DNA from 2 places in the Sphaerisporangium sp. NPDC051011 genome. Region 1 is predicted to be linked to the other one. Evidence: predicted binding sites of a transcription regulator. Region 1 holds the regulator's gene; the other holds the start of a gene.
The links. The regulator LexA, encoded in region 1, represses DNA repair genes until DNA is damaged. The targets are predictions, from matches to a motif close to TCGAACANNTGTTCGA.

Region 1 (4,713 bases):
ATCTTGGCGGCCCGGCGGGTCGCCCCGCCCGACTTGATGGTGCCGGCGGAGGCGTCGGCGCCACGCATGAACGACACGGGCCCGCTGGCGGTGCCGCCACTCGACAGCAGTTCCTTGCTGGAGCGGATGCGCGATAGGTTGACCCCGGACCCGGACCCGCCCTTGAAGATCACACCCTCTTCCTTGTACCACTCGAGGATGGACTCCATCTGGTCGTCCACGGCGAGGATGAAACAGGCTGAAACCTGCTGGGGTGAGGCGGTGCCCACGTTGAACCAGACCGGGGAGTTGAAGCTGAAGATCTGGTGGATCAGCGCGTGCTTCAGCTCGTGGTCGAAGATCTCGGCGTCCTCCTCGGACGCGAAGTAGCCGTTCTCGCGCCCGGTGCGCGTGTAGACGCCCACCACGCGGTCGACGAGCTGCCTCAGGCTCGCCTCGCGCTGCGGGGTGCCGACCGCGCCGCGGAAGTACTTGGTGGTGACGATGTTGGCGGCGTTGACCGACCAGAAGTCGGGGAACTCGACGCCCCGCTGCTCGAAGTTGATCGAACCGTCCCGCCAGTTGGTCATGACGACGTCGCGGCGCTCCCAGCGCACCTGGTCGTACGGGTGCACGCCGGGCGTGGTGTGGATGCGCTTGATCTTCAGGCCCTTGGGGGCCCGCTTGCCCCCGCGCCCCACTGAGCCACTCACCGTCTCCGTCATGATCTACCCCTTCCGGGACCCCGTGGAGCCCTAATGTTCGGAACACATCCGCGCGCCGGTCGCATCCCCTGGCACCCGGGTCTCGGCGGATTTCCCGGCCTTCCCCGCGCCTTCGACCCGCCTGGTGTGTTGGTCGTCTCTGAAGTGTTCAGTCTTGTCCGGCGCCCCGGGAGGCGCGGAGCTGCTCGATCTCTTCCTCGAAATCGGCGAGGGTCTCGAAGCCCCGGTAGACGGAGGCGAACCGCAGGTAGGCCACTTCGTCCAGCTCACGCAGCGGGCCGAGGATCGCCAGCCCGACCTGGTGGGAGGCGATCTCGGCCGAGCCCGTGGCCCGGATGCTCTCTTCGACGCGCTGGCCGAGCTGGGCCAGCGAGTCCTCGCTGACGGGGCGCCCCTGGCAGGCGCGGCGGACGCCGGCGATCACCTTGTCCCGTGAGAACGCCTCGGTCACGCCGCTGCGTTTGCTCACCATCAGCAACACCGTCTCCTGGGTGGTGAACCTGCGCCCGCATTCGGGACACGTGCGGCGCCGCCGGATCGCCGCGCCGTCCTCGGTCGACCGGCTGTCGATCACCCGGGTATCCGGGTGGCGACAGAAAGGACAATGCACGTGTCGCCTCTCTTTTCTCGCGTTTCCCACTAGTTACCCGGTCGACGGCCCCGCGAATGGGGAGGTCCGAGGGTCGAGCTCGGGGAAAGTCCGCCCCAGGTTTCCGTATTCGCCCCACGCTCGCGAGCCCTTTCCGGATTAACCGGAATAGGCTCGCGCACGCACTGCGGATGCCCGCAGTACGCCGACGGAAACACAACCTATGGGTGACCGACAACGGTGTAAGTACTAGATGTTGTGGTCCAACCGTAGGAGTGACGCACCCATGAACGCAAGTTGGCGAGCCGCCCGACCGGAAACCGGCCGCCGATCAGGGCGAACGGCCGCGCCCCGGCGTGTCGCGCCCCAGCCCAGAGTCGGCGGCCGGACGCGGGCCTCCGGACGGATCTCGCGCGCGAGATCGCTCACCTGATCGACTTTCCGGCCTCGCGGGCATAAGATCACGAAAGTCGAACACGATATCGATCGAACTCCCGTACGATGTCGTGCGTCGGCCGGCCACAGAGTTCGTAATCTCTCGAACAGTTGTTTGATGACGATCTTCAACGGCGATATTGTCGCTGTGTGCGACGTCGGGAATACGGACGGGGAGCCGGCCGGGCGGGCATGGCGTGACGTGGCGGAGCGTCCCACGGGCGCCCGGCGATGAGGAGTTGAACATGAGCGAGCAGGAAGAGACGGGCACGGTCGTCACCGACCTTGCGGTGCGCAGGCGTGACTCCCTGGGCCTCACCCCGCGGCAACGCAAGATCCTTGAAGTGATCCGCGATTCCGTGCAGCAGCGCGGCTATCCCCCGTCGATGCGCGAGATCGGCGAGGCGGTCCAGCTCACCAGCACGTCGAGCGTTTCCCACCAGCTCACCGCGTTGCAGCGCAAGGGCTATCTTCGCCGCGACCCGCACCGGCCGCGGGCGCTGGAGGTCCGTCTGCCGGGCGAGCCCGCGCTGTGGGTCGACCCGGTCGGCCCGGGCGAGGAGGAGCCGCTGGTGAACCGCCCGACGGCCGCGTTCGTGCCGCTGGTGGGCCGCATCGCCGCCGGTGGCCCGATCCTGGCCGAGGAGCGCGTCGAGGACGTCTACGCGCTGCCCAGGCAGCTCGTGGGCGAGGGCACGCTGTTCCTGCTCCAGGTCGCCGGCGACTCGATGATCGACGCCGCCATCGCCGACGGCGACTGGGTGGTCGTGCGCCAGCAGCCGGTGGCCGACAACGGCGACATCGTCGCCGCCATGATCGACGGCGAGGCCACCGTCAAGACGTTCAAGCGCAAGGACGGCCACATCTGGCTGGTGCCCCACAACCCGAACTACGACCCGATCCCGGGCGACGAGGCCACCGTGCTCGGCAAGGTAACGGCGGTCCTCCGCAAGCTCTGACCCTGCCTTCCGGCACGCTCCGCACCAGGGCCTTCGAGGAGCCGGCCACCGCATGCCGCCGTGTCCCGCTCCCGGCGACCCGCGCGCTCCCCGGCCGCCGCGTCACGAACCCGCCTGAGCGTCACCCAGAGGTGACCGCTCAGGCGGGTTCAGCTCGTTTCGCGCCAGGAAGCCGTGGCGGCTCAGACCGTCCCGTCCCAGGACCGTCCGATAGCCCGGACGGTTCGCCGATGACGTCCGATCCGCTCAGGGGACGATGTTGACCAGCTTGGGCGCCCGCACGATGACCTTGCGGGGGTCACCGGACAGGTAGGCCCGCACCTTCTCCGACCCCAGGGCCAGCGCCTCCAGCTCGTCCGCCGAGATCGACGGCGAGACCTCCAGCCGGTCCCTCACCTTGCCCGCGACCTGCACGACGCACGTGACCGACTCCTGCACCAGCAGCGCCGGGTCGGCCGCCGGCCACCCGCCGTGCGCCACCGTGGGGCCGTGCCCGAGGCGCTCCCAGCCTCCCTCGGCGCAGTACGGCGCGACCAGCGACAGCATGACCGCCAGGGCCTCGGCGGCCTCGCGCACGGCCGGATCGGCGGCGCCGGGACCGGAGTCGATGGCCTTGCGCGCGGCGGAGGTCAGCTCCATCATGCGGGCCACGGCGACGTTGAAGCGGTGGGACTCGATCAGGCGGGTGACCTCGTCGATCGTCCTGTGCGTGACCTTGCGCAGCTCCAGGTCGCCGGTGACGGCGTCCACGCCGGGCGCGGAGGCGGCGCCCGCCTCGGCCATGACGCGGAAGGCCCGGGCCAGGAACTTCTGCGAGGCGGCCGCCGACAGGTCGGCCCAGTCGATGTCGTCCTCGGGCGGGCCGGCGAACACCATGGTCAGGCGGACGGCGTCCACGCCGAAGCTGTCGATCTGCTCGCCCAGGTCGACGCCGTTGCCCAGGGACTTGGACATCGCCTTGCCCTGGTTGATCACCTGGCCCTGGTTCAGCAGGCGCAGGAACGGCTCGGTGAAGTCGACCATGCCCATGTCGTGCAGGACCTTGGTGAAGAACCGCGAGTACAGCAGGTGCAGCACGGCGTGCTCGACGCCGCCGACGTACTGGTCGATCGGCCCCCAGCGCCGCACCCGCTCGACGTCGAACGGGCCGTCCTCGAAGCGGGGCGAGCAGTACCGCAGGAAGTACCACGAGGAGTCGACGAAGGTGTCCATCGTGTCGGTGTCGCGCTGGGCGGGGCCCGCGCACTTCGGGCACTCGACGTTGACCCAGTCGGTGGCGCCGGCCAGCGGGGAGACGCCCTTCGGGGCCAGCGCCTCGCCGCGCAGGTCGGGCAGCGTGACCGGCAGCTGGTCGTCCGGGACGGGGACCTCGCCGCAGTCGGGGCAGTGGATGATCGGGATCGGGGTGCCCCAGAACCGCTGGCGCGACAGCAGCCAGTCGCGCAGGCGGTAGTTGACGGCCGCGTCGCCGGTCTCGCGCTCGCGCAGGATCTCGGTGATGCGGGCGATGGCCTCGACCTTGGACAGGCCGTCCAGCGGGCCGGAGTTGACCAGCGTGCCCTCGCCGGGGGTCGCGACGCCGGTCTCGCCCGGGTCGGCCAGTCCGGTATGGACGACGACCTGCACGGGCAGCTCGAACTTCAGCGCGAAGTCCAGGTCGCGCTGGTCGTGAGCGGGGACGGCCATGATCGCGCCGTGGCCGTAGTCGGACAGGACATAGTCGGCCGCCCAGACCGGGATGCGCTCGCCGTTGACCGGGTTGACGGCGTACGTCCCCAGGAAGACGCCGGTCTTCTCCTTGTCGGTGGCCAGGCGCTCGATGTCGCTCAGCTTGGCGACCTCGGCGCGGTAGGCCTCCAGCGCCGGCAGCTGCTCGGGCGCGCAGACCTCTTCGGCCAGCGGCGCGTCGGCGGCGACGACGAAGAACGTCGCGCCGTACAGCGTGTCGGGGCGGGTGGTGTAGACGGTGACGGGCTCGTCGCGGCCCTCGACGCGGAACCGGACGTCGGCGCCCTCAGAGCGGCCG
Region 2 (4,713 bases), on a different contig from region 1:
GGTGGTCAGTTCTTTCGTCAAGAGGGGTTTGCCGTGAGCCTACTCAGGACTTCGTGTTAGTCGAGCCCTCGTCTCCCCGGCGTTCCGGGGCGTTGTTCACCGTCTCATCGGTTACGGAGTCCCGAACGCCCGGGGTCCCGTCTTCACCGTCTTCATTTTCCACCGTCTCCTCGACCGGAGTGACCACGCGGCCGATGGAGGCCTTGATCCAGCGGGTCTGGACGCCGGGCGCGATCTCCAGGATCAGGTCGTCGTCCTCGACGGCGGAGACGGTGGCGAACAGGCCGGTCGTGGTCATCACCCGGGTGCCGGGCGTCAGGTTGCTCTGCATCTGCACTTGCTCCTGCTGCCGCTTGCGCTGCGGGCGGATGAGCAGGAAGTAGAACACCACGACCAGCAAGATCAGTGGCACGAACGATCCAAGGCCCTGCACGGGGCTTCCTTCCGGTTAAGGACTGACCGGCCTGGCGCCGGAGGTCTGGAGGCGATGGGCACGGCAGCACACTGATCATGTCAGCGTACACGGCCAGCCAAGCCACGGAGTTTAGGCGAGCTTGTCAAAGCCCGGCAACGAACCCACGCTCTAGCGAGCAGGAAAGTTCCCGTTGTAGCCGATCTGTGACCAGCCGATACGACGATTTTGAAACTTTCGGGACCGCCTCCGCCCGGGGACGGGGACGGCGTCCGGAGCAGGGCGTTCACCCGCCGGGACGGGCTTCACCAGGGGCGGGAGGCCGCACGCGCGCGGCCGGGGGCCTCGGAGTCGCTGTAAAGACGCCTGTCAGAAACCCCCCGTATCAGGGATCTTCGAAAAGTGCCGGCAGGCCCGGGGCCCCGAACACGTCCGGCGGAGGGGTGAGCCCGAGGTGGGCCCAGGCGGCGGCGGTGGCGACCCTCCCCCGGGGGGTGCGGGCGAGCAGCCCCTGGCGGACGAGGAACGGCTCGGCGACGACCTCGACGGTCTCGGGCTCCTCGCCGACGGCCACCGCCAGGGTGGACAGACCCACGGGGCCGCCGCCGAACTTGCGCAGCAGCGCGCCGAGGACGGCCCGGTCGAGCCGGTCGAGCCCCTCGGCGTCCACCTCGTACAGGTTGAGCGCGGCCGAGGCGATGTCGCGGCTGATGACACCGTCGGTGCGGACCTCGGCGAAGTCGCGGACCCGCCTGAGCAGGCGGTTGGCGATGCGGGGCGTGCCCCGCGACCGGCGGGCGATCTCGTGGGCGGCCTCGTCGGGGAGCCGCAGCCCGAGCAGGCTCGCCGACCGGCGCAGCACCTGCTCGAGCTCCTCGACGTCGTAGAAGTCCATGTGGGCGACGAAGCCAAAGCGGTCGCGCAGCGGCGCGGGCAGCAGCCCGGCGCGAGTCGTGGCGCCGACCAGCGTGAAGGGCGCGATCTCCAGCGGGATGGCGGTGGCGCCGGGGCCCTTGCCGACCACGATGTCGACGCGGAAGTCCTCCATCGCCAGGTAGAGCATCTCTTCCGCGGGGCGGGCCATGCGGTGGATCTCGTCGATGAACAGGACCTCGCCCTCCGACAGCGTGGAGAGGATGGCCGCGAGGTCGCCCGCGCGCTCCAGGGCGGGCCCGGAGGTGAGGCGCAGGGGCATGCCGAGCTCGGCCGCGATGATCATGGCGAGGGTGGTCTTACCGAGGCCGGGCGAGCCGCTCATCAGCACGTGGTCCGGCGGGCGCTCGCGGCGCAGCGCGCTCTGCAGCACCAGGGAGAGCTGCTCACGCACCCGGCTCTGGCCGATGAACTCGCTCAGCCGCTTGGGCCGCAGCGCCGACTCGATCGCCCGCTCGTCGCCCTCGGCGTCCGGCGACACCAGATCTCTGTCCAGGCTCATCGCGGGCCCCTATCGCACGCTCAGGGCCCGCAGGGCCGCCTTCAGCAGGGTGGCGACCTCCGGCACGCGGCCGGCGGCCTCCTCGGCATCGGCCTGGGGCGAGACGGCGGCGATCGCCTCGTCGGCGTCCCTGGAGGAGTAGCCGAGGCCCACCAGGCCCGCGTGCACCTGCTCGCGCCACATCTGCCGCCGGGCTCGCCCGTTGAGCGCGGCGTCCACGGCCTGGTCCGGCGTGCCGAGCTTGTCCTTGAGCTCCAGGATGATGCGCTGGGCGCCCTTCTGGCCGATGCCCGGCACCATGGTCAGGGCCTTGACGTCGGCGCTCGCGACGGCGACCCGCAAGGAGTTCGGCGCGTGGACGGCGAGCATGGCCAGCGCCAGCCTCGGGCCGACGCCGGAGGCGGTCTGGAGCATCTCGAAGACCACGCGCTCGTCGTCGGTGGCGAAGCCGTAGAGCGTCAGGGAGTCCTCGCGGACGACCAGGGAGGTGGCGAGCCGGGCCTGCTCCCCCGGGCGCAGCGTGGCGAGCGTGGCGGGCGTGCAGTGGACCAGGACGCCGACGCCGCCGACCTCGACGACCGCAGAGTCGGGGGCGAGGGCGGCGACGCGGCCGGAGACCGAGGCGATCACGGGGTTCCCTTCGCGGACGTCGCGGCCGCCTTCGCCTTGGCGACGGCCGCGGCCAGGCGGTTCTGCGTGCCGCCCCGCCAGATGTGGCAGATGGCGAGCGCGAGGGCGTCGGCGGCGTCCGCGGGCCTGGGCATGGCGTCGAGGCGGAGCAGGCGGGTGACCATGGCGCCGACCTGGGCCTTGTCGGCGTTGCCGTAGCCGGTGATGGAGGCCTTGACCTCGGAGGGGGTGTGCAGGGCGACGGGGAGCCCGCGGCGGGCGGCGCAGACGATGGCCACGGCCGACGCCTGGGCCGTGCCCATCACCGTGCGCAGGTTGCTCTGGCTGAAGACCCGCTCGACCGCGACGGCGTCGGGCCTGAGCTCGTCGAGCCAGCGCTCGATCTCGGCCTCGATCGCGACGAGGCGGGCGCCGATGTCGTCCCCGGCGGGGGTGCGGGCGACGCCGACCTTGACCAGCGACAGCGGTGCGCCCGCGCGGCCCTCGACGGCGCCGAGGCCGCAGCGGGTGAGCCCGGGGTCGACCCCCATCACCCTGAGCTCCGGTAGCCGCACCGGCACGCCTCCCCAGATCGCCGAACACATGTTCGGCCCCGAACTCTACCCCGGCGGGCGCGGCGGCGCACCCAGGGACACGCGGCCGGGCTCAGAAGTAGTCGATCATGTAGGGCTTGGCGGCGAAGGCGGCGCCGAGGAGATCGTCCGAGCCGGCCGTGCCTCCCGACAGCAGCCCGGCGCGGCGCACGCTGCCGGCCTGGACCCCGGCGAACAGGGCCGAGAAGCCGCCGATCGTGAGGCGCGGGACGTCGCCGCCCTCGGACGCGGTGGCCCGCACGGCCTGGCCGCGGCCCGAGGCGATGGTGAGACGCCAGGCCCCGGAGTTGGCGGGGCGCTGCGGGTCGGCCACCTCGACAAGGGTGTCGGCGGACACCCCGGCCGGGTAGCCGTTCCCCAGTGCCTGAAGATGAAGCCAAAGCATTGCAGGCGAATCCGGTAGCCGTTTCTAGGAGGTCAGCGAAGTCGTCGTCATCCCTGCGATCTCGGGGCACGATGGTGACGCTCACGATGCCGTCCATCGACAGGCAATGGCCATGCCCCCACTGCTCGTAGTCGTTGATCCTGCGCGTCTACCAGGCGGTCGTCACCGCAGACCCGAGGTAGCGGCCTTTGGACAGGGACGGCTACACCGGAGCCAGCCGCGGCGCTACGCTACCAGCCCGGGAGGGACCGAACACCCGCTTGCGGTTGTCCAGCACGGCACCGAGAGGTCGTCGGCCGTCAGGTCACGGATCTCCACGACCGACAAACCTACGGCGGACCACCGGAACGGGTCGAACCCTTTTCAGGCGGCCCGCCGGCGTGGTCAGGCGGTACCTATGGCCGCGTGTCCGGGGCGCACTTCAGGCGGTGTTCTTCCGTCGTCACTCGGAAGGGCTCGCTCCTCACCCTTCCTCCCTCCTCCAGAACACCGCCGCGCCCCGAACAGGGTCAGTCGAGCTTGGCGAGGACGTCGTCGCTGACGTCGAAGTTGGCGTAGACGTTCTGCACGTCGTCGCTGTCCTCGAGGGCGTCGATCAGGCGGAACACCTTGCGCGCGCCGTCCTCGTCCAGGGGGACGCTGAGCGTGGGCAGGAAGCTGCTCTCGGCCGAGTCGTAGTCGATGCCGGCGTCCTGGAGCGACTTGCGGACCGGGACCAGGTCACCGGCCTCGGAGACGACCTCGAAGGACTCGCCGAGGTCGTTGACCTCTTCGGCTCCGGCGTCCAGGACCGCGGCCAGCACGTCGTCCTCGGCCAGCTCACCCTTGGGGACGATCACGACGCCCTTGCGGTTGAACATGTAGGACACCGAGCCGGGGTCGGCCATGGAACCGCCGTTGCGCGTCATGGCCACGCGGACCTCGGAGGCGGCGCGGTTGCGGTTGTCGGTGAGGCACTCGACCAGCACCGCCACGCCGCCGGGGGCGTACCCCTCGTACATGATGGTCTGCCAGTCGGCGCCGCCCGCCTCCAGGCCGCCGCCGCGCTTGCGCGCGCGCTCGATGTTCTCGATCGGCACGGAGTTCTTACGCGCCTTCTGGATGGCGTCGTAAAGGGTCGGGTTGCCTTCCGGGTCCGGACCACCGGTCCGGGCCGCCACCTCGATGTTCTTGATGAGCTTGGCGAAAAGCTTGCCCCGCTTCGCGTCGAGCGCGGCCTTCTTGTGCTTCGTCGTCGCCCATTTGGAGTGGCCGGACA

Region 2: ruvC (crossover junction endodeoxyribonuclease RuvC) is a predicted target of LexA. The motif match lies at 3,052-3,067, and genes of this name have one in related genera.

Annotation. Positions count from the first base shown of each region.
Region 1 is NZ_JBFAGG010000001.1:878,898-883,610, forward strand. Features, by position in the region: gene AB0H21_RS03825 (vitamin B12-dependent ribonucleotide reductase) at 1-704, opposite strand, end outside; gene nrdR (transcriptional regulator NrdR) at 853-1,314, opposite strand; gene lexA (transcriptional repressor LexA) at 1,974-2,687, shown strand; gene leuS (leucine--tRNA ligase) at 2,934-4,713, opposite strand, start outside.
Region 2 is NZ_JBFAGG010000013.1:209,942-214,654, reverse strand. Features, by position in the region: gene yajC (preprotein translocase subunit YajC) at 44-412, opposite strand; gene ruvB (Holliday junction branch migration DNA helicase RuvB) at 798-1,847, opposite strand; gene ruvA (Holliday junction branch migration protein RuvA) at 1,857-2,477, opposite strand; gene ruvC (crossover junction endodeoxyribonuclease RuvC) at 2,474-3,007, opposite strand; gene AB0H21_RS28640 (sterol carrier protein domain-containing protein) at 3,123-3,455, opposite strand; gene AB0H21_RS28635 (YebC/PmpR family DNA-binding transcriptional regulator) at 3,965-4,713, opposite strand, start outside.